DNA from 2 places in the Streptomyces griseoaurantiacus genome. Region 2 is predicted to be linked to the other one. Evidence: riboswitches for the same ligand, from Rfam matches in the RefSeq annotation. Region 2 holds a riboswitch; the other holds the start of a gene.
The links. Region 2 has a riboswitch for S-adenosylmethionine ahead of OHB09_RS08590 (aminotransferase class V-fold PLP-dependent enzyme). Riboswitches for the same ligand answer to the same signal wherever they lie in the genome.

Region 1: another riboswitch for S-adenosylmethionine. It lies ahead of thrC (threonine synthase); the one in region 2 lies ahead of OHB09_RS08590 (aminotransferase class V-fold PLP-dependent enzyme).

What each region holds. Positions count from the first base shown of each region.
Region 1 is NZ_CP108326.1:3,287,738-3,302,954, forward strand. It holds gene OHB09_RS14540 (hypothetical protein) at 1-631, shown strand, start outside; gene OHB09_RS14545 (Uma2 family endonuclease) at 691-1,362, shown strand; gene OHB09_RS14550 (GNAT family N-acetyltransferase) at 1,392-1,967, shown strand; gene OHB09_RS14555 (Uma2 family endonuclease) at 1,933-2,529, opposite strand; gene OHB09_RS14560 (hypothetical protein) at 2,682-3,263, shown strand; gene OHB09_RS14565 (NADH:flavin oxidoreductase) at 3,379-4,527, opposite strand; gene groL (chaperonin GroEL) at 4,822-6,447, opposite strand; gene OHB09_RS14575 (cold-shock protein) at 6,730-6,933, opposite strand; gene OHB09_RS14580 (MoaD/ThiS family protein) at 7,384-7,659, opposite strand; gene thrC (threonine synthase) at 7,805-9,106, opposite strand; SAM riboswitch class I at 9,125-9,287, opposite strand; gene OHB09_RS14590 (glucosyl-3-phosphoglycerate synthase) at 9,419-10,363, shown strand; gene OHB09_RS14595 (alpha,alpha-trehalose-phosphate synthase (UDP-forming)) at 10,611-11,999, shown strand; gene otsB (trehalose-phosphatase) at 12,067-12,960, opposite strand; gene OHB09_RS14605 (DUF3263 domain-containing protein) at 13,026-13,349, opposite strand; gene OHB09_RS14610 (extracellular solute-binding protein) at 13,462-14,700, opposite strand; gene OHB09_RS14615 (ROK family protein) at 14,926-15,217, shown strand, end outside.
Region 2 is NZ_CP108326.1:1,897,061-1,912,277, forward strand. It holds gene OHB09_RS08555 (hypothetical protein) at 1-166, opposite strand, end outside; gene OHB09_RS08560 (C40 family peptidase) at 355-1,386, opposite strand; gene OHB09_RS08565 (C40 family peptidase) at 1,669-2,709, opposite strand; gene OHB09_RS08570 (NYN domain-containing protein) at 3,061-4,410, opposite strand; gene OHB09_RS08575 (hypothetical protein) at 4,475-4,714, opposite strand; gene OHB09_RS08580 (rhomboid family intramembrane serine protease) at 4,870-5,601, shown strand; gene OHB09_RS08585 (Lrp/AsnC family transcriptional regulator) at 5,598-5,879, shown strand; gene OHB09_RS08590 (aminotransferase class V-fold PLP-dependent enzyme) at 5,914-7,299, opposite strand; SAM riboswitch class IV at 7,503-7,618, opposite strand; gene trpD (anthranilate phosphoribosyltransferase) at 7,707-8,774, opposite strand; gene qcrB (cytochrome bc1 complex cytochrome b subunit) at 8,927-10,567, opposite strand; gene qcrA (cytochrome bc1 complex Rieske iron-sulfur subunit) at 10,564-11,631, opposite strand; gene qcrC (cytochrome bc1 complex diheme cytochrome c subunit) at 11,628-12,440, opposite strand; gene ctaE (aa3-type cytochrome oxidase subunit III) at 12,513-13,133, opposite strand; gene OHB09_RS08620 (DNA-binding transcriptional response regulator) at 13,315-13,713, shown strand; gene OHB09_RS08625 (L,D-transpeptidase) at 13,930-15,186, opposite strand.

The DNA of each region.
Region 1 (15,217 bases), 1.4 Mb from region 2:
ATCGTGGTTCTCGCGCACCGCGCGGGACGACGACTGGTGGGCCCGCTTCGTACGCGGCGACGTGCCGGACGCGTACCCGCGACCGCAACCGGACACGGAACCCGAGCAGGCACAGGTACCCGCGCCCGAACAGGGACCGGCACCGGCACGGACGGGAGCTGGGCCCCGCCCGCATCCCACCCACTACCGCGCCCTTCTCCTCCTCGCCTCCCTCGGCCGCACCGCCCCCGCGCTCACGCTCTCGCAGGCGGAGTGCGCGAACCTGGCGCCGCTGCTGGACGACTGGTTCGCGAGGGGGGCCACCGAGGAGGGCGTCACGCATGCCCTGACGGGGGGACTGCCCAGCCCGGTGCACCACCCGGCGGCCCTGGTCCGCTCCCGCCTGCTCGCCAAGCTGCCGCCGGACCCGGTGCGCGAGGAGCCGCGTACACCGCGCCGCCTGTTGGAATGCGCGGAGTGCGGCGTCCCCGGCCGCCCCGAGGCGCTGCCCGGGGGAGTGTGCCGCGCGTGTCGGGACACTCCTCCTCCCCCGCGCCCGCGCGCGCCCCTTCCCGCCCCCTCGGTTCATGCCCGCGCCGCCGCCATCCGGGCCAAAATGCCTCAACGACGACAGGAACGGACACCCGCATGACGGCACCCGCGATCCGACGGCACCATCCCGGGGCACGATGGAGGGAAGGAGGCGAGACCATGACCCGCAGCACCGCCGCGCACCCGCAGATGTCCGTCGAGGACTTCGAGGAACTCGCCAAGGCCGCTCCGGAGGGGGTACGGCTCGAATTCATCAACGGCCGGGTCCACGCCAAGGACGGCCTCAGCGTCGAGGACTTCGAAGAACTGGAACGCCGGGCGCCGGAGACCGTCCGACTCGAATACGCACACGGGAAACTAGAGGTCAAGCCGATGCCGGACGGCAACCACCGCTCCATCCTCATGTGGTTGCTGCGCCAGTGCATGCAGCACCGGCCCGACCTGGACCTCGTTCCCGAGTCCGGCATCAAGGCGGAGGCCTACCGCAAGGGGCGGGCACGGGCGGACGCCACTCTGACGCCGGTGGATCATTTCGTCGGGCACGGAGAGTGGTCGGCGACGGACGGTGTCCTGATGGCCGTCGAGATCACCTCCCACGACCGCGACACCGACCGGCGCGACCGCGTCGACAAGCCTGTCGGCTACGCGGAGGCCGAGATCCCCGTCTACCTCCTCATCGACCGCGACCACCACACCGTCGTCGTGCACAGCGAACCGAAGGACGGCCGCTACCGGCAGACGCCCTCCTACCCCTGGGGAGCAACCGTCGAGCTTCCGCCCCCGGTGGGCATCACGCTGGAAACGGAGCAGCTCAAGAAATACGCCGACTGACTTCTGTCGGCAGCGACGACAATGCCCCCATGACGAACCCCGCAGCCTGGCCCCTCGCCGTCCCCCTCGAAGGGCCGCGGCTGGTGCTGGAGCCCTTGCGGGTGGCGCACGCGGAGGAGGCGGTGGCCTTCCTCGGGGACGCGCGGCTGCACACGTACATCGGCGGGGAGCCGCCGAGCCGGGGTGAGGTGGAGGAGCGGTACCGGCGGCAGAGTGCCGGGCACTCGCCCGACGGTTCGCAGGGCTGGCTGAACTGGATGGTGCGGGCCCGCGCCGGCGGACTGCTGGTCGGCACGGTGCAGGCGACCCTGACGAGGCCGCGCCCCGGCCTGCTCGAGGCGGAACTCGCCTGGGTGGTCGGCCACGACTTCCAGGGGCACGGCTACGCCAAGGAGAGCGCCGAGGTCATGGCCCACTGGCTGCGGGACCAGGGCGTCTCCGCCTTCGCCGCCCACATCCACCCCCACCACCACGCCTCCGCCGCCGTCGCGAAGACCCTCGGCCTCCACCCCACCGGCACCCTCCACGAGGGCGAGCAGCTGTGGACCGACGCCGTCCCGCCCGCCCCCGTCACCGGGGAAACTCCTCCGTCGGGAGCGTCGTGAGGAACGGCGCGGGCAGGGTGAGGGAGCCGCCGAACGGTACGCGGTCGGTGCGCTTGTAGGCGCCGCTCTCCGGCTCGGTGAACAGCGTGACCGACGGGCCCTGTGCGTCGTAGCGGTCGATCAGCAGGTATGCGGGGACGGGCGCGTGCGCGTAGGCCCACAGCTTCTTCATGCGGTCGTCACGGGCGTTGCCCTTGGAGGCGATCTCGACGACCAGCAGGGCGTCGGCGGCGTCCACAGGCAGCGCGTCCTCCCCCGCGTCGGCGGCCCGCTGGGCGAGTTCGGCCCGCTGGAAGACGACGAGGTCGGGAACGTACACCTTGTCGAACGGCGCGATGTGCACACCGAGCGTCTGGAACAGGCCGTACCCCGTGGGCAGGCAGCCGTACAGCCGTTGCGAGACGATGTCGGCGATGAGGTTGTGCCCACTGGCCGGGGGTGGAACCACGATGATCCGTCCCTCGTCGATCTCGGCCCGCCATCCGTCGGGCACGTCCAAGTGCTGCCAGGCCCGCAGCAGACGGCCCCACTGGGAGCCGCTCCCCCACATCTCGGCGGTCATCGGGGACCTCCCGTCTCCGACCTCACAGAACTGAACGTACGGGCACATCCTCGTCGCCGTGCCCGTGTCCCTCAGCGTCCCACGATCGAGTGAGCGCCGCAGCGACCCTCGTCCCCGCCGTGCTGTCAGCGGTGTGTGCGACCCTGGCGGACATGAACCACGCACAGCTCACCGCGCTCGGCCGCGCCCTGCGCGTGCTCGGGGAGCACGGGGAGGCGCTGAGCGCCGACACCCCGGACGCCAAGCTGCACGAGGCGAAGGACGACCTGAAGCGGGCGCTGGACCTGCTGGAGGACAGCCTCGGCGGGGACCGGCCCACCACGCGGTGCGCCGAGCACCCGACCGGCCCCGTCGACAAGGACGCGCCCGATCTGTGCCTGCTGTGCGAGACGCGGCGCCGGGCCGCCCGGCGTACGGAGTACGACGGCGGCGGGCCGCGCCGGGCGGCCACCGACGCCGGGGAGCGCGTCCCCTCCCGGTACGGCACGCGGGAGGAGCGTCCGCAGCCGCAGCAGCGCTGGCTGCCCGAGGCGTGGAACGGCCAGGAGTGGCAGCTCTGCGGCACCCCGCGCCGGGACCGGCGGGAGGCGGAGCTGTACCTGACGGCGCAGCGCCGCGGGCCCCGCCCGGCGATGGCGTACCGGCTGGTGCACGAGTTCACCGACTACGAGGTGCTGCGGGTGTGGGGCCACCCGGTGCGGGTGGACATCGAGCCGATGAGCGGGGGCCTGTGACCGGTCCCGGACCGGCCGCCCGCCCCCGTCGTCCCGGACCGGTCGCCGTCGCCCGCCCCCGTCGTCCCGGCCCCCGCAGCATCGCTCACCGCATCGCTCGCCGAGTCGCCCGCCGTCAGAGCAGCTTCTTCGCCGAGGCCGCGTCGTAGGGGGCCAGTTCCCCGAAGCGGCCCTCCAGCACCTTCCGCGCCCACTCGGGGTCCTGGAGCAGCGCGCGGCCGACGGCGACGAGGTCGAACTCCTCGCGCTCCATGCGGTCGAGGAGTTCGTCGATGTTCCGCACGGGCGCGCCCTCGCCGCTGAAGGAGCGGTTGAAGTCGCCGTCGAGGCCGACCGAGCCGACGGTGAGGGCCGGGCGGCCGGTGAGCTTCTTCGACCAGCCTGCGAGGTTGAGGTCCGAGCCCTCGAACTCGGGCAGCCAGTAGCGCCGGGTGGAGGCGTGGAAGGCGTCCACCCCGGCCTCGGCGAGCGGCGTGAGGATCGCCTCCAGCTCCTGGGGGGTCTCGGCGAGCCGCGCGTCGTACCTGTCGCCCTTCCACTGCGAGAAGCGGAAGATCACCGGGAACTCGGGCGAGACCCGTGCCCGTACCGCCTCGACGATCTCCACCGCGAACCTCGCGCGGGCCACCGCGTCGCCGCCGTAGGCGTCGGTGCGGCGGTTGGTGCCCGCCCACAGGAACTGGTCGATGAGGTAGCCGTGCGCGCCGTGCAGCTCGACACCGTCGAAGCCGATGCGCTCCGCGGCGGCGGCCGCCTCGGCGAAGGCGCCGATGACGTCGTCCAGGTCCTGCCGGGTCATCGCCCGGCCGGTGGCCTCCTCCTCGCCGACGCGCAGACCGGAGGGGCCGACGGCGGGGGCCTCGGGGAAGGGCGGCCGGCCCTGCTCGCGGACCATGCCGACGTGCCAGAGCTGCGGCACGATCGTGCCGCCCGCCGCGTGCACCGCCTCGGCGACCTTCGCCCAGCCCGCGAGCTGCTCCTCGCCGTGGAACCGGGGGACGCGGTCGCTGAGTCCGGCCGAGGCGTGGCCGACGTAGGTGCCCTCGGTCACGATCAGCCCGACGCCCGCGGCGGCCCGGCGCGCGTAGTACGAGAGCACGTCCTCGCCGGGGACGCCGCCCGGGGAGAACATGCGGGTCATCGGCGCCATCGCGATGCGGTTGGGGACGGTCAGGCCGTTCAGCGCGACGGGCCGGGAGAGGATGCTCGCGGCACGGGAGGCGGGGGCGTCCGCACCGGTGGGGAGGTCGGCGGGGGCGGTCATACGGGCTCCAGGGGGGCGTGGGAACAACCGGTCAGTATGTGCACGCGCATGCAACGCGTCCCCCAGATCAATGCCCTGTACAGCGATCGCATTCCCGTCCGCCCCGGGAATGTGACCCCCGCCTCCCGAAGGCTGTGAGCGGTGACTCCCCGCGTGCCGGGCACGCCGAAGGGCGGCACCCCCCGTACGGGGAGTGCCGCCCTCTGTCGCACTCGTGCGTCGGCGTGCGCCGGCGCGTCACGGACTCGCGTCCGATCCTCGGTGGGCCCGGCGGGAGGCCGGGCCCGGGGAGGATCAGAAGTCCATGTCACCGCCCGGCATGCCGCCCGGAGCGCCCGCCGGGGCGGCCTTCTCCGGCTTGTCGGCGATGACGGCCTCGGTGGTCAGGAACAGCGCGGCGATGGAGGCGGCGTTCTGCAGCGCGGAACGGGTCACCTTCGCCGGGTCGATGATGCCTTCCTTGACCAGGTCGACGTACTCGCCGGTCGCGGCGTTCAGGCCGTGGCCCGGGGTCAGGTTGCGCACCTTCTCCACCACGACGCCGCCCTCGAGGCCGGCGTTGACGGCGATCTGCTTCAGCGGGGCCTCGAGCGCCAGCTTGACGGCGGCGGCACCGGTGGCCTCGTCGCCCTCGAGCTCCAGCTTCTCGAACACCTGGGAGGCCTGGAGCAGGGCCACGCCACCACCGGCGACGATGCCCTCCTCGACGGCCGCCTTCGCGTTGCGAACGGCGTCCTCGATGCGGTGCTTGCGCTCCTTGAGCTCCACCTCGGTGGCGGCACCGGCCTTGATGACCGCGACACCGCCGGCGAGCTTCGCCAGGCGCTCCTGCAGCTTCTCGCGGTCGTAGTCGGAGTCGCTGTTCTCGATCTCGGCACGGATCTGGTTGACCCGGCCGGCGACCTGGTCGGCGGAGCCGGCGCCGTCGACGATGGTGGTCTCGTCCTTGGTGATGACGACCTTGCGGGCGCGGCCCAGGAGCTCCAGACCGGCGTTCTCCAGCTTGAGGCCGACCTCCTCGGAGATGACCTCGCCGCCCGTGAGGATGGCGATGTCGCCGAGCATGGCCTTGCGGCGGTCACCGAAGCCCGGGGCCTTGACGGCGACGGACTTGAAGGTGCCGCGGATCTTGTTGACGACCAGGGTCGACAGGGCCTCGCCCTCGACGTCCTCGGCGATGATCAGCAGCGGCTTGCCCGACTGCATGACCTTCTCCAGGAGCGGGAGCAGGTCCTTGACCGCGGAGATCTTGGAGTTGGCGATGAGGATGTAGGGGTCCTCGAGCGAGGCCTCCATACGCTCCATGTCGGTCGCGAAGTACGCCGAGATGTAGCCCTTGTCGAAGCGCATGCCCTCGGTGAGCTCGAGCTCGAGCCCGAAGGTCTGCGACTCCTCGACGGTGATGACGCCTTCCTTGCCGACCTTGTCCATCGCCTCGGCGATGAGCTCGCCGATCTGGGTGTCGGCGGCGGAGATGGAGGCCGTGGAGGCGATCTGCTCCTTGGTCTCGACCTCCTTGGCCTGGTCGAGCAGGGCGGCGGAGACGGCCTCGACGGCCTTCTCGATACCGCGCTTCAGCGCCATCGGGTTCGCGCCGGCCGCCACGTTGCGCAGGCCCTCGCGGACCAGCGCCTGGGCGAGGACGGTCGCGGTGGTCGTACCGTCACCGGCGACGTCGTCCGTCTTCTTGGCGACTTCCTTGACCAGCTCGGCGCCGATCTTCTCGTACGGGTCCTCGAGCTCGATCTCCTTGGCGATGGAGACACCGTCGTTGGTGATCGTGGGGGCGCCCCACTTCTTCTCGAGGACGACGTTGCGGCCCTTGGGGCCGAGCGTCACCTTCACGGCGTCCGCGAGCTGGTTCATGCCGCGCTCGAGGCCGCGCCGCGCCTCCTCGTCGAACGCGATGATCTTGGCCATGTGAAGTGGTCCTCCCGGACTGGGGTGGATTGCTCCGGACCGCGCCCGCGCCCGCGACGGACGGCACCGGCTGGTGGTTCCTTGCCCCACCTCGCCAGGGCCTCACCGACCCGGTCCTTCGTTGTCACTCTCACCTTGTGAGTGCTAACGCCAATGATTAGCACTCACCCCCCGAGAGTGCAAGCGCCATCCCGCCGAACCCGGACAGACCGAAGGGCCCGCGGGCACCCGACGGTGCCCACGAGCCCTTCGTTCACGTCGAACTTTCAGTCGGCGCGCGCGTCAGCCGGCAACGCGGACCATGTCCGCCTGCGGCCCCTTCTGACCCTGCGAGATCTCGAACTCGACCCGCTGGCCCTCTTCCAGAGTGCGGTAACCGTCCATCTGGATCGCGCTGTAGTGGACGAACACATCCGCACCACCGTCGACCGCGATGAAGCCGTACCCCTTCTCCGCGTTGAACCACTTGACGGTGCCCTGAGCCATGCCTAACTCCCCTATTACTGGCCCTTGCACGGATCCGCACTTCGCGAATCCGGGTCAGACCTCACCCCCCAACGGTTGGGGGCGTGCGCCGGAACGCGTCGACCGCGGCTGAATGTATCTGTCCAACTGCCGTCTGCAACAGGTCAATCGGACGAGAAATCTGGGCACGACCGGTCGGGAATGTACGGAGAATTCGCTCGAATTCAGGGCAAGTCGGGCCGCACAAAAGGCGCATTAGTCACAAAAGCCCTGCGCACTTTGGCTACTTCTTGTCGGAAGCGCGGCATGATCGCCTTCGCCCGGTCTCAGAAATCCGGGGCGCGTTCCCCAACTGTACCGCGTTCAACCCTGCAGAATTGCCCCCTCCGCTTCTCTCACGGAGGGGGCAATTCGATATACGCGCGGTGATCGGCATTACCGAAGGTAAGCGGAAGCCGTCCGGTGCCGGACTCAGCCGCCGGCGACCGCGGGAATGATCGAGACGCCGGCACCCTCGGGCGTCGCCGTGTCGAGCCCCTGCTCGAAGCGGACGTCGTCGTCGTTGACGTACACGTTGACGAAGCGGCGCAGCTTGCCCTGGTCGTCCAGGACCCGGGCGGCGATCCCGGTGTGGTTCTTCTCCAGGTCCGCGATGACCTCGCCGAGGGTCGTGCCCTCGGCGCTGACCTCGGCCTTGCCGCCGGTGTAGGTGCGCAGGATGGTGGGGATGCGAACGGTGACGCTCATGGGGGTGATGACCTCCGGTCGGGTGCGAGGTGCTCAGGTGCTCGGTAGGGGCGCGTGCGCGGGAGAAGCGGGGGCGGGAGGTGCCGGGGCCGGGCGGGGCCGCCCGGGACCGGCTGCCCGAGCCGCCTCCCGGAAGGAGGCCGGGCTACGCGAGCCCCGCCTCCCGGAAGGAGTCCAGGGACGGCCGGATCGTCGCGGTCAGCCCGGTGCCCGCCACCGCGTCCAGCGTCTTGAGGCCGTCACCGGTGTTCAGGACGACGGTCGTCAGCGAGGGGTCGAGCACCCCGGCCTCGATGAGCTTGCGGGTGACGCCCACCGTCACCCCGCCCGCGGTCTCCGCGAAGATGCCCTCGGTCCGGGCGAGCAGCTTGATCGCGTCGACGATCTGCTCGTCGTTCACGTCCTCCACGACGCCGCCCGTGCGGCGCGCGATGTCCAGGACGTAGGGGCCGTCGGCCGGGTTGCCGATCGCGAGGGACTTGGCGATCGTGTCCGGCTTCTGCGGCCGCACGACGTCGTGGCCCGCCTTGAACGCGGTCGACACCGGCGAGCAGCCCTCGGCCTGGGCACCGAAGATCTTGTACGGCTTGTCCTCCACCAGACCCAGTTCGATCAGCTCCCGCAGCCCCTTGTCGATCTTCGTGAGCTGGGAGCCGGAGGCGATCGGCACCACGAGCTGGTCGGGCAGTCGCCAGCCGAGCTGCTCGCAGATCTCGTACGCCAGCGTCTTGGAGCCCTCGGCGTAGTACGGCCGCAGGTTGACGTTGACGAAGCCCCAGCCCTCGCCCGCCGGGTCGCCGATCAGCTCGGAGCAGAAACGGTTCACGTCGTCGTAGTTGCCCTCGATGCCGACGAGTTCGCCGCCGTAGACGGCCGCCATGACGACCTTGCCCTGCTCCAGGTCGTGCGGGATGAACACGCAGGAGCGGAAGCCGGCCCGGGCGGCGGCGGCACCCACCGCGCCGGCCAGGTTGCCGGTGGAGGAGCAGGACAGGGTCGTGAAGCCGAAGGCGCGGGCGGCCTCGATGGCCTGGGCGACGACGCGGTCCTTGAAGGAGTGCGTCGGGTTGCCGGAGTCGTCCTTCACGTACAGCCCGCCGGTGACGCCGAGTTCACGGGCGAGGTTGTCGGCCTTGACGAGCTTGGTCCAGCCGGGATTGATGTTCGGCTTGGTCGCCACGTCCGCCGGGACGGGCAGCAGCGGGGCGTACCGCCAGATGTTCGCGGGGCCGGACTCGATGCTCCGGCGCAGTTCCTCGGTGTCGTGGCCCGAGAAGTCGTAGGCGATCTCGAGCGGCCCGAAACACTCCTCGCAGGCGAATACCGGACCGAGCGGCACCCGGTGGCCGCATTCGCGACAGCTCAGCGCGGTGGCGGGGCCGAGATCGACGGAACCCGCGGCAGAGGGGGTGGAGTCGGTGGTGTCTGCGACAGTCTGCACAGCCATGTGAGGCGAGGCCCTTTCTCCTCATCTTCCTCACGACGCATCTCGCCGTGAGACGGATTTGGCACCTTCCCTAGCCGGGAGCCTCGCGGAGTGATCGACGATGACCAGCGATCTACGAGTGCCGGCTGGAGGGTTGCCGGGGCTTCATCGGGCCGTTTCCCTCTGCCCCTCTGGATGAGCGGTATTCGGTTGTGACGCCCGTGACCCCCGGCATGCGACGGTCACCTGCGTTGTTCAAGACTGTAACCGAAGGCCAGGACACTTGAGAGAGTCGTCCGTACCGCGAGATGGATCACAAAGGAGCCGCCGACCGTGCTGAGGGAAGTCGAGCATTGGCTGAAGGCACGCTCGTGGTCCCTGTCGGATCGCCCGTTGCAGCAGGTCATGGCCGCCAAGCGGGCCACCGGTCAGTCGGTCAGCGTGGTGCTCCCGGCGTTGAACGAGGAGGCGACCGTCGGCGCCATCGTCACGGCCATCCGCCGGGACCTCGTCCGGCGGGTGCCGCTCGTCGACGAGATCGTGGTCGTCGACTCCGGTTCCACCGACCGCACCGCCGAGGTGGCGGCGGCGGCGGGCGCCCGGGTCGAGCACCGCGACGCGATACTGCCGCGCATCCCGGCGCTGCCCGGCAAGGGCGAGGTGCTGTGGCGCTCGCTGATGGTCACGCGGGGCGACCTGGTGTGCTTCGTCGACGCCGACCTGCGCGAGTTCTCCTCCGACTTCGTCACCGGCATCGTCGGCCCGCTCCTCACCGACCCCGAGGTGCACCTGGTCAAGGCGATGTACGACCGCCCGCTGGCCGGCGCCGCCGGGCAGGGCGGCCGGGTCACCGAGCTGATGGCCCGGCCGCTGCTCAACATGCACTGGCCGCTGCTGGCCGGCTTCGTCCAGCCGCTCGGCGGCGAGTACGCGGCCCGCCGCTCCCTGCTCGAACGGCTCCCCTTCCCGGTCGGCTACGGCGTCGAGCTCGGCATGCTGGTGGACGCGCTGCACACCGTCGGCCTGGACGCGCTCGCCCAGGTCGACGTCGGCGTGCGCCACCACCGCCACCAGGACGGCCAGGCGCTGGGCCGCATGGCCGCCGCGATCTACCGCACCGCCCAGCTCCGCCTGGCCCGGGGCCACCTCCTGCGCCCCGCCCTCACCCAGTTCGAGCGCGGCCCGCAGGGCTTCGAGCCGCACACCCACCCGGTGGACACGGAGGAACGCCCCCCGATGACCGAGATCGCGGAGTACACGGCCCGCAGGGTGGCGTGACCGCGGCCCGCGCAGTCGTGGCCGTCGCGCGCCACGGTGAACGCCACGCGGGTGCCGCCGTCCTCCTCCTCCTGGGCGCAGACCCTCTCGCCCGGCGCCCAGGAGGATGCCTCGCGGCCGCCGGTGCCCCGGAGCCGTACGACGTGGTCGGCTCCGGCCTTCCTGGCCACACGTCGTGTGACGAAATCGATGCGGAGTGGTGTCCGGGCACGTTTGAGGGTTCGGGGGCCGGGCTAGGTTGAGGCGTATGGCTTCAAGGTTCGGTGCTGCTCAGGTGCTGCTCGCCTCCAATCGGGGGCCCGTCTCGTACACCGCGGGGGAGGACGGCGCGCTGCACGCCAAACGCGGCGGTGGCGGAATGGTCTCCGGACTCTCGGCCATCGGGCCGGACGCGGGCGCGCTGTGGGTCTGCTCGGCGCTGAACGAGGGCGACCGCGAGGCGGTGCGGCGCGGGGTCGGCGAGGACGGCGTACGGATGCTGGACGTGCCGGCCGAGGTGCACTCGGACGCGTACAACGGGATCGCCAACTCCGTACTCTGGTTCGTGCACCACATGCTGTACCAGACCCCGCTCGAACCCGTCTTCGACCAGGAGTTCCGGCGGCAGTGGGCCTCCTACGAGACCTACAACCGGGCCTTCGCCGAGGCGCTCGCCGAGGAGGCGGCCGAGGGCGCGGCCGTGATGGTCCAGGACTACCACCTGACCCTGGTCCCGGGGATGCTCCGGGAACTCCGCCCCGACCTGCGCATCGCGCACTTCTCGCACACCCCCTGGGCGCCGGTCGACTACTTCCGGATGCTGCCCGACGACATCGCCGAGAAGGTGCTGCGCGGCATGCTCGGCGCCGACCGGCTCGGCTTCCTCACCCACCGCTGGGCGGACGCCTTCACCGCGTGCGCCGAGGCGCTGGTCGGCGGGCTCGGCGAGACCCGGATCGGGGTGCACGGGCTCGGCGCGGACGCCGACTTCCTGCGCGCGCGCTCCCACGAGGACGACGTCGCCGAGCGGATGGCGGTGCTGCGCGAGGAGATCGGCCCGGACCGGAAGACGATCGTCCGGGTCGACCGGACGGAACTGTCGAAGAACATCGTGCGCGGACTCCTCGCCTACGAGGAACTGCTCGCCTCACGCCCGGAATGGCGGGAGCGGGTGGTGCACGTGGCCTTCGCCTACCCCTCCCGGCAGGACCTCGCCGTCTACCGGGAGTACACCGACGAGGTGCGGCGGGTGGCCGAGGCGATCAACGCCCGGTTCGGCACGGACGGCTGGACGCCGGTGCTGATGCACGTCGAGGACGACTTCGCCCGCTCCCTCGCGGCCTACCGGCTGGCCGACGTGGCGCTCGTCAATCCCGTGCGTGACGGGATGAACCTGGTCGCCAAGGAGGTGCCGCTCGTCTCCGACGAAGGGTGCGCGCTGGTGCTCTCGCGGGAGGCGGGGGCCTACGAGGAGCTGGGCGAGGACGCGATCGTGGTCAACCCCTACGACGTGGTCGGCACGGCCGAGGCACTGCACGAGGCCCTGTCCCTGCCGCCGGACGAGCGCGCCGAACGCGCGAAGCGCCTCGCCGCCGCCGGCACGGCCCTCCCCCCGTCCCGCTGGTTCCTGGACCAGCTCGACGCCCTGCGGGGCTGAGCACCGGTCCCCGCGCCCCTGAAGGGCGCGGGGACCCGCGCACCGGGCCCGCGGACCACCCGCACCCCTACCCCAGCCGCGCCGCCATCGCCCGCAGCAACCGGACGACGCCCGCCGGACCGTCGACCACGAGGTCCGCCCGCTTCGCCAGCTCCGCGACCTCCTCGCTGCCACTGCACACCAGCAGTCCCGGCACCCCCTGCGCCCGCAGACCCTCCACCGCCGCGAACGCGGGCAGGTCCCCCAGGTCGTCGCCGGCGTACAGCACCGCCCCGGCGTCCACCTCCCGCACGTACTCCGACAGCGCGACCCCCTTGTCCATCCCCGGCGGTCGCAGCTCCAGGACCATGCGCCCCGGTTCGACGATCAGTCCGTGCCGTGCCGCGAGCTCGGCCAGCGGGGCGCGCAGCGCCTCGAACGCGGCCTGCGGGTCGGCCGCCCGGCGGGTGTGGACCGCGACGGCCCGGCCGCCCTTCTCCTCCACCCAGGTCCCCCGCCACGCCCCGACGGCGTCCAGCACCCCCGGCAGCTCCGCCCGCACGGCGGCGATCCCCGGGGGCGGGGCGGGCGCGGTGACCGTCCCGGTCACCGCCTCCCACCGCTCGGCGCCGTAGTGCCCGAGCACCACGAGGTGTTCGAGCCCGGCGACCCCCGCGAATCCTCCGTGGGCGACGGCGACCCCCGCCGGGCGCCCGGTGACGACGGCCACCGAGGCCACCTTCGGCGCGAGGGCGGCGAGGGCGGGCACCGCGTCGGGGTGGGGCCTGGCCTGTTCGGGGTCGGCGACGATCGGTGCGAGCGTCCCGTCGAAGTCGAAGGCGAGGACGGCCCGCCCGGGGCCGGCGAGGATCGCCTCCAGCCCTTCGCGTCCGGCCGCGGTGGTGGGAGTCGGGACGGGGAGGGCGTCACCGTTGCGGTGCGAGGCGTCCCCGGGGTCCGTGAAGTCCGTGTGGCTGCCCATGAGGTCGACCCTATCCGCGCGACCCCGTCCTCACGCCTGCCCGGCGCCCCGCCGCTCGGCGTGGCCTACCGTTCGGCGCGGCGGGCCTCGCGCACACGGCGGAGCCGGTTGACGGTCACCGGGTCGTGGGCGAGGGCACGGGGATCGTCGAGCAGGGCGTTGAGCAGTTGGTAGTAGCGGACGGGCGCGAGCCCGAGCCGCTCCCGTATCTCGCGCTCCTTCGCGCCGGGTCCGGCGGAGCCGCGCCGCTCCAGGGCGAGCACGGCCCGCTCCCGCGTCCCCAGCCCGCGCGGCTCCGGGGGCGGTGAGGGCTGCGTGGGCTCGGCCGACTCGGCGGGCTCCGCCTCCACTGGCTGCCCGGTCCGCGCCGTCCGCTCGGTCTCCTCCATGCGTTCCACAGTAAGACCCGGCACTGACATCGGGACCCGGCACCGGCCTCACCACCACGCGCCGGCTGCCGCACGGCGCGCCCTGCCCGGCCGTGCCCCACCCGGCCGTGTCCTACCCGGCCGTGTCCTCCCGCGTCGCCGCCCGCTGGAGCTGCCCCAGCACCGCCACCGGGCTGCCCTGCCCGGACACCGCCGTCCCGATCCGCTTCTTGAGGTCCGCGCTCACCGACGCCCAGGAGGTCTTGCTCACCGGGTACAGCTCGGCGCCCGGGAGCTGCTCCAGGAAGGGCGCGAGGTCGGCGTCCTTCGGGGAGGACGCCATGTCCGCCGAGGCGGAGGCCGTCACCGGCAGCAGGTCGTACTCGCGGGAGAACGCCAGCACGTTCTTCTCGCTGTAGACGAAGTCGAGGAAGTCCCCGATCTGCTCGCGGTGGCCGTTCTGACGGAAGGCCATCATCCAGTCGGCGACGCCCAGCGACGCCCGGCCCCCGTCGCCGCTTCCGCTCCCGTCGCCGTTCCCGGGCATCGGCACCATGCCGAAGTCCAGGCCCTTGGCGCGGGCCGTCTTCATCAGCGTGGGATGTCCGTCGAGCATGCCGACCTCGCCGCGCGCGAACGCGGCGAACGCGTCCGCGCGGTTCAGCCGGGCCGGCGGGACGGGCCCGGTGAGGCCCTTGCCGACCAGTTCGTCCCTGAGCCAGCCGAACGTGGCGATGTTCTCCACCGAGTCCAGGTCGTAGTTGCCGATGCTGTCGGTGTAGCCGCCCCCGCCGCTGAGCAGCCACTGCAGGGTCTCGGCCTGCGCCTCCTCGGGGCCCAGCGGCAGCGCGTACGGCGTCTTCACTCCGGCGTCCTTCAACGCGCGGGCGTCGGCGGCCAGTTGCTTCCACGTCGTGGGCGGCCGGCTGATCCCGGCCTCGGCGAAGAGCTTCTTGTTGTAGAAGAGCAGCCGGGTGGAGGCGGCGAAGGGCATCCCGTATTGCACCCGGTTCACCTCGCCCGCCCGGCTCAGTTCCGGCACGAAGTCGGCCTGGACGGGGATGGAGAGCAGGTCGGAGGCACGGTAGAGGTCGCCGGCGGCCGCGTGGTCGGCGTACGCGCCGATCTGCGCGAGGTCGGGGGCCTCGCCCCGGTCGACCATCTGCCGCACCTCGCGGTCGACGTCGTTCCACGAGTAGACGCTGACGTCGACCCGCACGCCGGGGTGTTCGCCCTCGTAGGCGGTGACCAGCCGGTTCCAGTACTTCTTGGAGGAGTTGGCCGCGGAGTCCCCGTAGTCGGCCGCCACCAGCTTGAGAGTGACGTCCCCGGAACCGCCCGGTCCCCCACAGCCCGCGAGGGCCGCCGTCATTCCGAGTGCGGTGACCGCCGCGCCCAGTACCCTCGTCCTCCGCGCCCCGCGCCGCCGCACCGACCCACTCCTGTTTCCGCTGGTTGCGTGTGGTCACCGTCTCGTATGACGAAACGGCTCGGCCATAAGGTCTACACCACTCTAGTGGACTAGACCTCTCCGGGTCGGAGCGTCACACTGTTCCACGTGAAACACGTCATCGCCCTTGATGTGGGCGGCACCGGGATGAAGGCCGCCCTGGTAGGGGCGGAAGGCGAGTTGCTCCACCGGGCACGCCGGCCCACCGGCCGCGAACGGGGCCCCGAGGCGGTGACGGCGGCGGTCCTCGACTTCGCCGCCGAGCTGCGCGCCCACGGCCTCTCCGCGTTCGGCGAACCGGCCCTGGCGGCCGGTGTCGCCGTCCCCGGCATCGTCGACGACGCCCGGGGCGTGGCCGCCTACTCGGCCAACCTCGGCTGGCGCGACGTACCCCTGCGCGCCCTGCTGAGCGAGCGGCTCGGCGGTGTCCCCGTCGCCC
Region 2 (15,217 bases):
CGGTGGCGAGCTGCTTGCGGGGGTCGGCGGTCGGCGACTCGGTGCCGAGGAACGCCTCGCGGTCCCGTTCCAGCACGGCCCCGGCCCTGCGGTCCAGCATGCGCTGGGCGTCCCCGCGTCCGGAGTCCCCCACCACCGCGCTCCCGCACCCCGCGAGCGCCCCCATCACGAGGAGGCACCCCAGTACCCGTCCGAACCCAGCCACGGGACGATCGTACGTGCCCCGCACCCACCGGCGGACGAGGGCTTTCCCCGCCGGAAGACGCACCGGAGGGCACTCACGGCACCCGGGGCCCCCTGGACGGCGCCCGGGGCACCATCGGATCGGGGCACCCGGAGCGGGTGCCCCCGTCCTCACGGCCGGGTGACGGCGGAGACCGGCATCATCCCGACGGGGTCGTACCGCACCACGGCCCCCGGGTACGGCGCGTGGATCACCTGCCCGCCCCCCACGTACATCGCCACGTGGCTCGCGTCGGAGCGGTACAGCACGAGGTCTCCGGGCCGCGCCTCGGACAACGGGACCTGCCGCCCCGCGTACCGCTGCTCCTGCGAGGTCCGCGGCAGCCCCACCCCGGCCTGCGCGTACGCCCACTGCATGAGCCCCGAGCAGTCGAACCCGTTGGGGCCGGTGGCTCCCCACACGTACGGCCGGCCGAGCGCGGACCGTGCCGCCGCCACCGCCGCGGCCGCCCGTGCGCCGATCGCGGCCTCGTCGCCGGGAGCGGTGGACGTCCCGGGCAGCGGGGCCGTCGGGCGGCCGGCGGAACGGGACGCCCGCGCGTAGGCGGCCCGCTCCCCGGCGGGCAGGGCGTTCAGCACCTGCCGGGCCCGCGCGAGCTTGCGTTCCACCGCGTGCTTGTGGCGGGCCACCGCCTTGCGGCTCTCCTCCAGTTCGGCGAGCTTGCCCCCGGCCTCGGTGCGCTGCTGGTCCAGTTCCCGCAGCGCCGACCGCAGTTGCCTGAGCCGGGTGGCCTGGCCCTCGCCGACGCGGTCGAGGGCGGCGGCCCGGTCGAGGTAGTTCTCGGGGTCGGAGGAGAGCAGCAGGGCGAGCGAGGGATCGATCCCGCCGGAGCGGTACTGGGCGCCCGCGAGCGAACCGAGGCTCTCCCGCAGGGTGTTGACCCGCTCCTGGGTGCGGGCGATCCGGTCCCGCGCGCGGTGGACCTCACCGCGCAGGGTGTCGGCGCGCTCGTCGGCCTCGTTGTACGCCTCGGTGGCGCGCTCGGCCTCCTGGTACAGCCGGTCCACCTCCGCGCGGCCCTCGCGCGGCGCGGCACCGGCCGGTACGGCGCCCAGTGCCGCGGCCGCGGCGGACAGCACGGCGAGCGTGGCGCCACGCCCCCGGCCGAGTCCGTGTGGTGCAGGACGCTGATGGGACCCCACGACCGGCGCACTCCCTTCCGCTGACGAACCCCCGTCCACGGGGGCACGGCGGCAGACAGTAGCCGGGTCGGTCACCGTCCGGCTACGGGCAGTGACCGGCGGACAGCGGTGCGCCCCGCCGCTGACGCAGGTCACCGGCGGGGCGCGGGGTCAGCGCGGGGTGCGGGAATTCGCCCGTTCGGGCGGCATGAGGGGCGGATGGGGAGGCGGTGGCCGGCGGGCCCGGCACCCGGGATGCGGGTGCCGGTGCGCGTGCCGCCCCGGACACGGAGTCCGGGGTCCTCAGACGCGGACGCCGAACATGAAGGGGCCGCCGATCGTGCTCATCGACTCGTAGCGGACGACCGTGCCGGTCCGGGGCGCGTGCAGGACCTGGCCGTTGCCGGCGTAGAGGCCCACGTGGTGGAGGTCGCTGAAGAAGAACACCAGGTCGCCGACCTGGAGGTCGCTCTGCGAGCCGATGCGGGTGCCGATGTTCGCCTGCGCCTGGGAGGTGCGCGGGATGGAGACGCCGGCCTGGGCGTAGGCCCAGGAGGTCAGGCCCGAGCAGTCGAAGGAGGAGGGGCCGGTGGCGCCGTAGACGTACGGCGAGCCGATCTTGCTCTGGGCGGCGGCGAAGGCGGCGGCCGCGCGCCCGGAGGCGGGGGTGGAGTTGCCGAGGTCGACACGCGACTCGGAGGAGCGGCTGGAGCGCGTCTGCTCGTCCTTGAGCTCCTGCCGCTCCTTGGCCGTCAGGCTGTTGAGCAGCCGCTGCGCCTCGGCGAGCTTGCCCTGGACCTCTTTCTTCTTCTTGCCGAGCTCGGTGCGGGTGTCGGCGAGGTCCTTGAGCTTGTCGGAGGCTTCCTTGCGCTCCTGGGCCAGTTCGCGCTGCTTCTCCTGGATCTTCTTCAGCGCGTCGACCTGCTGGCCGCTGAGCTGGTCCAGGGTGGCGGCCTTGTCCAGGTAGTCGTCCGGGTCGGCGGAGAGGAAGAGCTGCACGGAGGGGTCGATGCTGCCGGTGCGGTACTGGGCGCTGGCCATCGTGCCGATGCCCTCGCGCAGTTCGTTGAGGTCGGCCTGGCCGCGGGCGACCTTGTCCTGCAGGGTGCTGATCTGCTTCTGCAGCTTCTCCTGCTTCTCCTTGGCCCCGTTGTACTTCTCGGTGGCCTGCTCGGCCTGCTCGTAGAGCTTGTCGACCTTCGCCTTGACCTCGCTCTTGCTGGGCTTCTCGCTCGGCGCGGCGTTGGCGGCCTGCGCGCTCAGGGCGACGGCGGCGGCCGCGACGGTGGTGAGCGCGGTCACCCGCGTGCGGCTCGGCTGCTTGGGTCGACGGTGGGACGCCACGGAGGCGAGCTCCTTCTTCCTCCAGCCGCCTACCGACACACCGGTGGGCGGTGCCCCTCCACCGTCACTTCCCATAAGTGATCAACCGAGTGGAGGTTGGGGCTGACCCTAGTGACCCTCTTGTGATCAGTTCAAATCCTCATCAGAAAAAACACGGCTCTCGCGGGCATATTTTGCACACAACACACAACCAGTGACCCAGTGTTGACGCTACGTTGCGTGACGAGGCGGTCAATTGGGGCATGCGGCGCGGATGTTGCGGTTGGCGCGTACGGCCCGCTTCGGGCACGGCCTCCAACGGCCGAGCCCCACGGAAGTACCGGGAAAGGGCCGGCGGAACGGGGGAAAGGGTCAGCCGCGCGAGAAACGCTTCAGGAGCACCGCGGAGGCGACCGGACGGGCTCCGGCCCGTGCCACCCCGTCGGCGACCTCGCGGTCCGTGGAGACGACGATCACGGGCCGTCCCGGGGGCTCCGCGCGCACCAGCCGGCGGATCAACTCGTCCGCGGTCACGCCCGGCTTGGAGAACAGCACCCGCACCCCGCGCGGCGGCGCGAGCAGCACGGGGGCGGCGAGTTCGGCGCCGTCGAAGACGCACGTGGTCTCGGCCCCGGTCTGCGCGGCGAGCTGGGCGAGCTGCCCGAGCAGCCGCAGCCGCTGCTTCTCCAGCGGCATCTGCGGATAGCCGGTCTTGGTGACGTTGTAGCCGTCGACGACGAGGTGCGCCTGCGGCAGCGCGAGCAACTGGTCGACGATGGCCGGATCGTCCTCGGACAGCGCCCGGTTGGCGATGTCCTTCGGGGTCATCCGGCCCGGTTCCACGGCGTCCACGGTCTCGGCGGGCCGCACGGACACCGGCGGCAGCGCCAGCTCCCTGCGCAGCCCCTGCGAGGCCTCCAGGACCGTGTCGAGGAGCAGCCGGATCCGCATGTCCTCGACGCTGCGGCCCTCGCGGGCGGCCTTGCGGCTCGCCTCCAGGGCGGCCTCGGACTCCCCGAGCCGCGCCTTGAGCCGCCGGGACTCGCTCTCGGCGGCGGACAGCCGGACCTGTGCCTCCGCGCGTTCGGCCTCCCGCTCGGCCCGCGCCTTGCGCAGCGCCGCCTCGCCCCGCTTGACGTCGCTGAGGGCGGCCCGCAGCTTGCGGTGCAGCGACTCGGACTCCTTCTTGGCCGTCTCCAGCTCGCCGCGCAGCCGCTCGGTCTCCGTGCGGACCTGGCCGCGGGCGGCGGCCAGCTCGGCGCGCAGCCGCTCCAGCTCGGCACGGCTCTCCTCACCGGCCCGCTCGGCGTCCGCCCGCTGGGCCTCCTCGCCGGCCGCGGTCACGAGCTTGACCCAGCCGGCCGGGCGCAGCACGTAGGCCGCGGCCGCCACGTCCAGCGGATCGGCGGCCGGGGGCGGGGAGCCCGCGTCGAGGGCACCGGTCAGCTCGGGCTGGGCCTCCCTGAGCTTCTCGGCGATGCGCTGGCGGAACAGCGGGTCGGCCTCCACCGCGGCCGCCATCGCGTTCCCCGCGAACTTGGCCCGCCGGGTGGGCGTGAACCGCGCGTACTGCCGGAGCTGGGTGGGCAGCTCGGCCACGGTCAGCCCGCCGAAGCCGTCGGAGACGATCCCCACCACGCGTCTGCGGACGCCGTCGGGCAGCGGACGGTCGAGCACCTCGGCGGCGCCGTCGCCCGGCTCCCCGCCTTGTGTCTGAGCCATCCGTCACCCCTATGCCTGTACGGGAGCCCCGCAGCGGGCTCCCTGCGGCGGGTACCCGCTCCGCTCAGGAGCCGGCGCCCGGCCTGTCCACGAGTTCCACCTGATCCACGGCGTTGCACCACCGGCAGCGCACCGACTCGATGGTCTCACTGACCACCTCCCGCTCCTCCACCTTCGGCGTGCCGGACAGGTCCAGGTGGACGTACTCGACCGTCTTGGACGAGCGGGTCACGTCGAAGCGCGTGAGGTTGCCGCACAGGGTGCAGCGCCACCGGGTCGTGTCGGTCGGCAGGGGAACCGTCATCGTGGCTGCTCTTCCTTCTTCCGGTCTCCGTGATGCCCCAGTTTCCCTGGTGCGTGTGGGTCGTAACCCTACGGCCTGCGCGGGATCCGCCGCCGACGTGTCCACAGCGGCGGGGCACTCCGCACCGGTCCGCCCGGTACGTCATGCTTTTTCACATGATCCGCGACAGGGCCGCGTCGGCCGTACGGGCGCTGCGCCGGCAGCCGGCACCGGTGACGTACGGCCTGATCGCCGTGTGCTTCGTGCTCTTCCTGCTGAGCCCCGCCTCGGGGTTCGACCCGGCGTACGGCACCGGGGACAGGCTGCTGCTGGCCCAGCAGACCTACTTCGCCCGCTGGGGGGTGATCCCCGTCGAACTGTTCGGGGGCTCCGCCCGCGCCGCCCTCTCCCCGGTCACCGCCCTGTTCGTGCACGGCACCTGGGTGCACCTGCTGGGCAACATGCTGTTCCTCCACGTCTTCGGCCCGATGGTCGAGGAACGGCTCGGGCACGTGGAGTTCGCCCTGTTCCACCTGGGCTGCGGCGCCCTGGCGCTGCTCGGCTACGCGGCGGCGCGGGCCGACTCGGCGCAGAGCCTGGTGGGCGCCTCGGGGGCGATCTCCGCCGTCCTCGGGGCGTTCCTGTTCCTGTTCCCCCGGGCGCGGGTGACCAGCATCTTCCCGTTCCTGTTCTTCCTGCCGCTGCGCTTCCCCGCCTGGGTGGTGCTGCCGTTCTGGGCGGTCCTGCAGTGGGTGGCGGCGGGCCGGGAGGGCGAGGGCCCGGGCGTGGCCTACCTGGCGCACGTGGTGGGGTTCGCGCTCGGCCTCGGGTACGCGTGGGTGCGCCACGGCCCGATGGCTACAGTGAGGGGCACAAGCCCGGCCGCCGAGGGAGAGAACCAGCCGTGATCACCGCGATCGTGCTCATCAAGACCAGCGTGGACCGGATCCCCGAGATCGCCGAGTCGATCGCCGCGCTGGAGTCCGTCAGCGAGGTGTTCTCCGTGACGGGGACGTACGACCTGATCGCGATGGTCCGGGTCGGGGCGCACGACGAGCTCGCGGACGTCATCCCGGGCCGCATCAGCAAGATCCCCGGCGTCGAGGGCACCGACACGCACGTCGCCTTCCGTACGTACTCGCAGCACGATCTGGAGGCGGCGTTCTCCATCGGGCTGGAGTCGTAGGGACTCCAGCCCTCCGGGGCGGCGGGGCGGCCGGTCAGACGGCGGGGACGCAGCGGCCGTCCCGCGTGCGGTACTCCCACTTCGCGCCCTCGGACACCAGCTCCCGCACCGCGCGCACGAAGCGGTCGACGTGCTCGTCGGGAGTGCCCGCGCCGAAGCTCACCCGGATCGCGTTGAGGGACTTCTCGCCCGGCGCGGCCTCCGGCGCCCCGCACTCGCCCTGGGACTCCGGGTCGCCGCCGAGCAGCGTGCGCACCAGCGGGTGGGCGCAGAACAGCCCGTCGCGGACGCCGATGCCGTACTCGGCGGAGAGCGCGGCGGCGAAGTGCGAGCTGTTCCAGCCCTCGACGACGAAGGAGAGCACGCCCACGCGGGGGGCGTCCTCACCGAACAGGGAGAGGACGCGCACCTCGGGCACGTCGGCGAGGCCCGCACGGACCCGGTCGATCAGGTGGTTCTCCCGGGTGACCAGGGTGTCCCAGCCGGCCTCGGTGAGCGCCTTGCAGGCGGAGGCGAGGGCGTGCACACCGATCACGTTGGGCGAGCCGGCCTCGTGGCGGGCGGCTCCCTCGTGCCATTCCACGTCGACGCCGCCGTCGGCGCGCCTGGCGACCCTGCGGCTGGCGCCGCCGCCCGCGAGGTAGGGCTCGGCGGCGGTCAGCCAGTCGGCGCGGCCGGCCAGGACGCCCGAGCCGAAGGGGGCGTAGAGCTTGTGCCCGGAGAAGGCGACCCAGTCGACGCCCAGGTCCTGCACGGAGACGGGGTGGTGCGGGGCGAGCTGGGCGGCGTCCAGGACGATGCGGGCACCGTGCGCGTGCGCGGCCGCCGCCAGCCCGCGCACGGGCCACAGCTCTCCGGTGACGTTGGAGGCGCCGGTGACGCAGACCAGGGCCGGGGCATCGGTGTCGCGGGCGGCGAGGGCGCGCTCCAGGGTGTCGACGGCCTCGTAGGGGGTGCGGGGGGCGTCCAGGAAGGTCACGCGCGCCCCGCGCCAGGGCAGCAGCGCGGCGTGGTGCTCGGTCTCGAAGACGAACACCTCGCAGCCGGCGGGCAGCGCGGCGGCCAGCAGGTTGAGGGAGTCGGTCGTGGACCGGGTGAAGACGACCTGGTCCTCGGCCCGACAGTCGAGGAACTCCGCGACGGTCAGGCGGGCGTTCTCGAACAGGTCGGTGGAGAGCTGGGAGAGGTAGCCGGCGCCGCGGTGGACGCTGCCGTAGTAGGGGGCGTACGCGGCGACGTCGTCCCAGACCCGCTGGAGGGCGGGGGCGCTGGCGGCGTAGTCGAGGGCGGCGTAGGTGACCTCGCCGCCGGTCACGAGGGGCACGGTGACGTCGCGGCCGAGGACGGGCAGGGGGGCGGGGACGCCTGCCGGGGCGGCGGCGGGGGAGGTGGCGGCGGGCGTGGCGGTGGTGACGGACATGGGTGAACTCCCGTGGAAGCAGCCGGGATCACCACGCGGGCAGGGGCGGCCGAGGGCCGGCGCCGGCGCGTGGGTGAACGCGGGGGTGAAGGTGAGAGGGGTGTGCGGAGGCGGGGCTCTGCGGCCCTATCGCATTCGCTTGCTCACGGGAGACTCCTCGAGACCAGGACCCCTGGCCCCACACGTGCCACACGTGTGCGAGGGGTCCGCGCTTGCCGCGCGCCTTGTGGGCGCGGCCTGGTCTTCACCCGGGGCACCCCGCCACGGACGGAGGGTTGCCGGACAGTCGGCCGGGGCCTCATGACTGTCACTCATGACCTGGCGACGACGCTACGGGACCGCCGCCCGCCCCCGCAACCCGGTGTCCCACATCCCGGGACACCCGCGCCGCGGGGGCGAAGCCGTACCTACTCGCGGCGCGTGGCCCGTACCCAGCGGTCGAGGACGTCCCGTGCCGCGCCGCTGTCGATGGACTCGGCCGCGCGGTCCATGCCCTCGCGGATCCGGTCCTCCAGCGGGCCCTCCTCGCCGCGCAGCGCCACCAGCGCCGCCGCCGAGTTCAGCAGCACCGCGTCCCGGACCGGCCCCCGCTCCCCGTCGAGCAGCCGCCGGGCGACGTCGGCGTTGTAGGAGGGGTCCCCGCCCCGCAGCGCCTCCACCGGCACCAGCGGGATGCCCACCGACCGCGGGTCGAAGGCCTCCTCGGTCACCGTGCCGTCCCGTACCACCCACACCCGTGACGTGGCCGTGGTCGTCAGCTCGTCGAGTCCGTCGTCGCCGCGGAAGACCAGTGAGGAGTTGCCGCGCTCGGCGAAGACGCCGGCGATGATCGGCGCGATCCGCGCGTCGGCCACGCCGATCGCCTGGGCCCGTACCTTCGCGGGGTTGGTCAGCGGCCCGAGGAAGTTGAACGTCGTGCGGATGCCGAGTTGTCCGCGCGCCGCGGCCACGTGCCGCAGCGCCGGGTGGAACCTGGCCGCGAAGCAGAAGGTGATGCCGGCCTCCTCGGCGACCTCCGCCACCCGTCGCGGGGTGAGGTTGAGGTCGACGCCGAGCTTCTCCAGGACGTCCGAGGCCCCGGAGGCCGAGGAGGCGGCCCGGTTGCCGTGCTTGACGACCTTGGCGCCCGTTCCGGCGACGACGATCGCGGACATCGTGGAGATGTTGACGGTCTTCGCGCCGTCCCCGCCCGTGCCGACGATGTCGACGGTCTCCCCCGGCACGTCGATGACGTGCGCGTGCTCGTACATCGCGCGCACGAACCCGGTGATCTCCTGGACCGTCTCGCCCTTGGCGCGCAGTGCCACCGCGAAGCCGGCGATCTGGGCGTCGGTCGCCTCGCCGCGCATGATGAGGTTCATCGCCCAGGCGGTGTCGTCCGCCGACAGGTCGCGCCCGTCGAGCAGGCCGTTGAGGAGGGCGGGCCAGGAACGGCCCGCCGCGGTGTCGCCTCCAGCGGGGGTCACAGCAGTCATACGCCGCTCCTGGGTCGTTGCTGAGGGAAGTTCCGGCACGTCGGCGGGGCGTGCCCCGGCCGGACTCCACCCTATCCAGCCCCGGGCACGGGGAAGGGCCCCGTCCGATGCTCGGACGGGGCCCTTCCGCGTGGCGTGGCGACAGCGGGTGATCAGTGGTGGCCGTGGCCGCTGGTGATCTCCTTGTACTCCTCGACAGTGGGCTTGGGGACCTGGTTGTGCTCCCCGTAGTACGCCTTGCTGAGCTTGGCGCGCAGCTTCTGCGGAGCCTTGATCTTGCGCTCGACACCGTTCTCGTCGACCGTCGGGCCGAGCTCGAGCGGGCTGTACTGCTCGTGCGCGGTGAGGGTGTGGAGCTGCTCCTGGCTGAGCGGCTCGTGCACCTCGATGAACTCACCGTGCGGCAGGCGCTTGATGATGCCGGACTCGCGCCCGTGCAGCACCTTCTCCTTGTCCCGGCGCTGGAGGCCGAGGCAGATCCGCTTGGTGATGATGAACGCGAGCACCGGGGCGACGAAGAACGCGATCCGCACGAACCAGGTGATGGCGTTGATCGACAGGCTGAAGTGCGTGGCGAACAGGTCGTTGCCGCCGCCGATCAGCAGGACGAAGTACCACGTCATCCAGGCGACACCGAACGCGGTCCGGGTCGGGGCGTTGCGCGGGCGGTCCAGGATGTGGTGCTCGCGCTTGTCGCCGGTGACCCAGGACTCGATGAACGGGTAGACGGCGATGGCCACCAGGACCAGCGGGAAGATCATCAGCGGGATGAACACGCCCAGGACGAGCGTGTGGCCCCAGAAGTTGATCTCCCAGCCGGGCATGACACGGATCAGGCCCTCGGAGAAGCCCATGTACCAGTCGGGCTGGGCGCCTGTGGAGACCTGGTCCGGCCGGTAGGGGCCGATCGCCCAGATCGGGTTGATCTGCGCGATCGCGGCGACGACCGCGATGACACCGAAGACCAGGAAGAAGAAGCCTCCGGCCTTGGCCATGTACACCGGCAGCAGGGGCATGCCGACGACGTTGTTGTTCGTCTTGCCGGGACCCGCGTACTGCGTGTGCTTGTGGTAGAAGACCAGGATCAGGTGCGCCACCATCAGGCCGAGCATGATGCCCGGCAGCAGCAGGATGTGGATCGAGTAGAACCGGGCCACGAAGTCGCCGCCGGGGAACTCGCCGCCGAAGAGGAAGAACGACAGGTACGTGCCGACGATCGGCACGGACAGGATCGCGCCCTCCATGAAGCGGACACCGGTGCCGGAGAGCAGGTCGTCCGGGAGCGAGTAGCCGGTGAAGCCGGTGAACATGCCCAGGACGAACAGCAGGAAGCCGAACAGCCAGTTGACCTCGCGCGGCTTGCGGAAGGCGCCCGTGAAGAACACGCGCATCATGTGCACGAACATGCCGGCGAGGAAGATCAGCGCCGCCCAGTGGTGGATCTGCCGGATCAGCAGACCGCCGCGCACCTCGAAGGAGATGTGCAGGGTGGAGTTGAACGCCTCCGACATCATCTGGCCCTGCAACGGCACGTAACTGCCGTGGTACTGGACCTCGTTCATCGACGGGTGGAAGAACAGCGTCAGATAGACACCGGTCAGGATGATGATGATGAAGCTGTACATGCAGACTTCACCGAGCATGAACGACCAGTGGTCGGGGAAGATCTTCCGCATGTTGGCCTTGGCCAGGGAGTAGATCCCCAGGCGGCCGTCGGCCCAGTCGGCGACCCGCTCACCGGCGGGCGCCTTGCCGCGCCTGCGCGGCTCGTTGCTGGCTGATGCAGTACTCATCCGCGCTCCCAGAATGCAGGACCGACGGGCTCCGCGAAGTCGCCGAGCGCCTCGAGGTAACCGTCCTCGCTCACACCGATGCGCAGCTGCGGCAGGGCGTGACCGGCCGGACCGAAGATGACCCGGGCGCCGTCGGAGAGGTCGAAGGTGGACTGGTGGCACGGGCACAGGACGTGGTGCGTCTGCTGCTCGTACAGCGAGATCGGGCACCCGACGTGGGTGCAGATCTTGGAGTAGGCCACGATGCCCTCGTGGCTCCAGTCGAGCTCCTTCTTGTCCTTGATGTTCTCCGGCTGGAGCCGGACGATCATCAGGGCCGCCTTGGCGATCTCGGTCTGGAACTCCTCGTCGTGCTCCTCGAGCCCCTCGGGCTTGGCGAAGGTCAGCGAACCCACGGCCACGTCCGAGGGACGGATCGGCTCGTTGGTGTTCATGTTGACCAGCAGCTTGCCCTTGGCCCACGCCGTGTGGCGGAGCTTGGTGTGGGGCAGCGGACCGAGGTCGCGCAGCAGCATGACGCCGGACAGCGGCACCAGGGTGAGCGCGCCGAACATGGTGTTGCGGATCAGCTTGCGCCGGCCGAGCGCGGACTCCTTGGCGCCCTGCTTGAAGTCGGCGAGGACCTTCGAGCGGGTCTCCGGGGGAGCCTCGATCGGGTGACGCTCGTCGGCGATCTCCACGTCCGACATCAGCGTGCGGGCCCAGTGGACCGCGCCGGCGCCGATCGCGAACAGCGCCACGCCGAGGGTCAGGCCCAGCGCGAAGTTGAGCGCGCTGGTGTGCCCCACCGGGAAGACGTAGATCGACTTGTCCGGCGAGATGGCCACGTAGGACGCGATGAAGCCGATCGTGGCCAGCATCGAGAGCGTGAACAGCAGGGCCACCGTGCGCTCGGAGTGCTTGGCGGCCTTCTCGTCCACGTCCTGGCGACGGTGCTCGTGCGGCGGCAGACCGGGGTCCGCGAACGGGTTCTCCTCGTCCGCGACGGCCATGGCGCCGGCGGCCCCGTGCTCCTGGTCCCGCCCGGCGGGCAGCTTCTCTTCTGGAATGTCTTGGCTACTCATGACTTCTTGGCCTTTGCGGTCCGAGCGGCGACCCAGACGGCGACCGCGATCAGCGCGCCGAGTCCGAAGATCCAGGCGAACAGGCCCTCACTGACCGGGCCGAGCCCGCCGAGCTCGAGACCGCCGGGGTTGGTCGTTTCGTCGCCGTCGACTGCCTTCAGGTACGCGATGATGTCCTGCTTGTTCTGCGACGTCAGCGTGGTGTCCGGGAAGGACGGCATGTTCTGCGGGCCGGTCTGCATGGCCTCGTAGATGTGCTTGGGGTCGACACCCTCCAGGCTCGGCGCGAACTTGCCGTCCGTCAGCGCTCCGCCCTTGCCGGTGAAGTTGTGGCACTGCGAGCAGTTGGTGCGGAACAGCTCCCCGCCCTTGGCCGCGTCCGCGCCCTCCGGGCTGTACTCGTCCTTGGTCGGCTTGGCCGGACCGGCGCCGAGGGAGGCGATGTACGCGGCGAGCTGGTCGATCTGCGCCTGCGAGTAGATGTTCTTCTTCTTCTCGACCTGCGCCTGCTGCGAGGTGGAGGCCGGCATGCGGCCGGTGCCGACCTGGAAGTCGACCGCCGCGGCGCCCACGCCGACCAGGGAGGGACCGTCGGAGCTGCCCTTACCACCGGTGCCGTGGCAGCTGGCGCAGCCCACCTCGTAGAGCTTCTTGCCCTCCTCGATGGCGAGGGACTGGGCGGTGGAGTCGGCCTGTGCCTTGTCCGCGGGCGCGAACGCGGTGTACAGCCCCCCGGTGGCCGCCAGCGCGAAGAGTAGGACGACGATCGCCGCCAGCGGATGGCGTCGTCGTTCGGAGAGCTTTTTCACGGATTACCCCGGTGTCAGGATCTTCTGCGTCGATGCTTCGGAAGGGTCGGGTGGCCGGTCTCGGCGCTTCGACTACTTGATCAAGTAGATCGTGGCGAAGAGGCCGATCCAGACGACATCGACGAAGTGCCAGTAGTAGGACACGACAATCGCCGCCGTCGCCTGGTCGTGCGTGAACCTCTTCGCCGCGTACGTACGGCCGAGGACGAAGAGGAAGGCGAGGAGACCGCCCGTCACGTGCAGGCCGTGGAAGCCGGTGGTCAGGTAGAACACCGAGCCGTACGGGTCGGAGGAGAGCGAGATGCCGTCCTTCTTCACCAGCTCGGTGTACTCGTAGATCTGACCGCCGATGAAGATCGCGCCCATGATGAAGGTGACGATGAACCAGCCCCGGAGCTTCTTCACGTCCCCGCGCTCGGCCGCGAACACGCCGAGCTGGCAGGTGAGTGAGGAGAGCACCAGGATCGTGGTGTTCGTCGCCGAGAAGGGGACGTTGAGCGCACTCGCCATCTCCTTCCAGTGATCGGGGCCGGTCACCGATCGCAGGGTGAAGTACATCGCGAAGAGGGCCGCGAAGAACATCAGCTCGGAACTCAGCCAGATGATGGTTCCGACGCTGGTGAGGTTCGGCCGATTGACCGACGGGTGTGCGTGCCCGGTATCTACTGTCGTTGCTGTCGCCACGACCGACATTATGTCGGTCGCTTATCCCGCCCTCACCCCGGGGGGTGCCGTTCGGAGTGTCCGCACCCCGTGCGCTGCTCGTATGGCGCATCGCCGGGCCGTTCCGACCGCTGCCGGGGGCGGGTGCGAGGGAGTAGCATCCGGCCCAACGGTCCATGTCCGCGCGACGACGAGGTCTTCCGGAGGAAGCATGCAGCCGACCGCCACCGTGCTGGTCTACAGCGACGACTCCACCACCCGCGAACAGGTGCGGCTCGCGTCCGGCCGGCGGCCCGTCCCGGACGGTCCGGAGGTGGAGTTCCTGGAGTGCGCCACGCCGGAGGCGGTCCTGCGGGAGCTGGACCGCGGCGGGATCGACGTGTGCGTCCTGGACGGCGAGTCCGTGCCGATGGGCGGCATGGGGCTGTGCCGCCAGATCAAGGACGAGGTGTTCCAGAGCCCGCCGGTGCTGGTCCTGATGGGCCGCCCGCAGGACGCGTGGCTGGCGACGTGGAGCCGGGCGGACGCGGCGGTGACGCTGCCGGTCGACCCGGTCGACCTCGCCACGACGCTGGGCACGCTCCTGAAGAGGGTCGCCCTCAGCGCCTGACGGCTCCGCCGGGAGCCCGGCAGCGCGGGGGTACTCGTGCTGCCGCGGGTGCGGGCGCGTCGTGGCTTGTCACGCGGTTCCCCGCGCCCCTTGTCGGCGGGGGGGCGCCCCCCGCTTCTCAGGGGCGCGGGGAACCGCGCGAGCAACCGAGGCCTCACCCCGCAGCCGCCGACGGACCGGAAGCCACCGAGCTCTCGCGCACCCCCGGCGGGCCCGCTACGCGCCCTGCGGGCGCAGGCGGGCCTGGTCGAGGAGGCCGGCGGGTTTCGCCGGCTTCGCCGGGCTCAGGGCGCTGCCCTTCCGCCAGTCCTCCCAGGACAGGTTCCAGTCGCCGTACCCGTTGCCGAACGCCGCCATCGGGTCCCCCTCGGAGTTGACGACGGTCACCACGTCCCCGGGGCGCACCGTCTCGTAGAACCACTCCGCGTTGCTGGTGCTCATGCCCGTGCAGCCGTGGCTGACGTTGGCCGAGCCCTGGGAGTCGACGGACCACGGGGCCGCGTGCACGTACTCGCCGCTCAACGTCAGCTGTGTGGCGTAGTAGACGGGCAGGTCGTAGGACTCGGTGGAGCCCTCGGCGATGCCGATGCTGGTGCTGCGCATACGTACGAAGTACTGCTTTCCGAGCACGACCTTGACGCCGTTGCGGGTCTCGAAGCCGGACTTGCCCGTGGTGACGGGGATCGCGTTGATCTCCTCGTCGTTGCGGTAGACCGTCATCGTGTGCGTGGCGGCGTCCGTCGCCGCGACTATCTTGTCGCCGGTGGTGAGCTTCAGCGGCCTGGCCTCGCCGCCGCGCAGGCGGTCGGCCACCTTCAGGCCCCGCAGGTCGCTGGAGACCTCGACGGTGGCGTGGGCGGGCCAGTACTCCTTGGGGCGGTAGTGGAGCGTGGTGTCGTCCACCCAGTACCAGGAGCCCTCGACCGCGGGCTTGGCGCTCACGTGCAGGGAGCGTTCCACGACGGCCCTGGCGGCCTTGCCCTTGACCGGCTCGCTGAGCGTGGCGGTGACGGGCTGTCCGACGCCGTACGTGCCCGCGTCCGGGCCGAAGGCGACGTTCACCCTCTTGGCCGACCCGGCACCGGTGTCGAACTCGACGACCTTGCGCCCGGGGGCGCCGTCCTCGTCCTCGGTGCTGACCCGGACCGTGTAGTGGGCGCCCGAGGCCAGCGGTGAGGTGCTGCGCCAGCGACTGCCGTCGGCGGTGAGTTCGCCCGGCACACGGCGTCCGGCGGCGTCGGTGACGGTGACGTCGGTGAGGCGTCCGCCGGAGTCCCGTGAGGTGACTTCCAGGGGCTTGTCCGGGTCGGCCTTCTTGCCGTCGCCGACCGGCGCGCTGAGGGCGATCCGGTCCCCCGCGTCGTACGGCCTGGCCGCGAGGGGGTGGCTGCCGCTGCAGGAGGTGAGCCCCGCGGCGACGGCGGCCAGCAGGCTGCAGCCGACGACCGTGCGGCTGCGCGGTGAGGTACTCATGGCCTCAACGTAGGGACGCCCCACGGCGGCG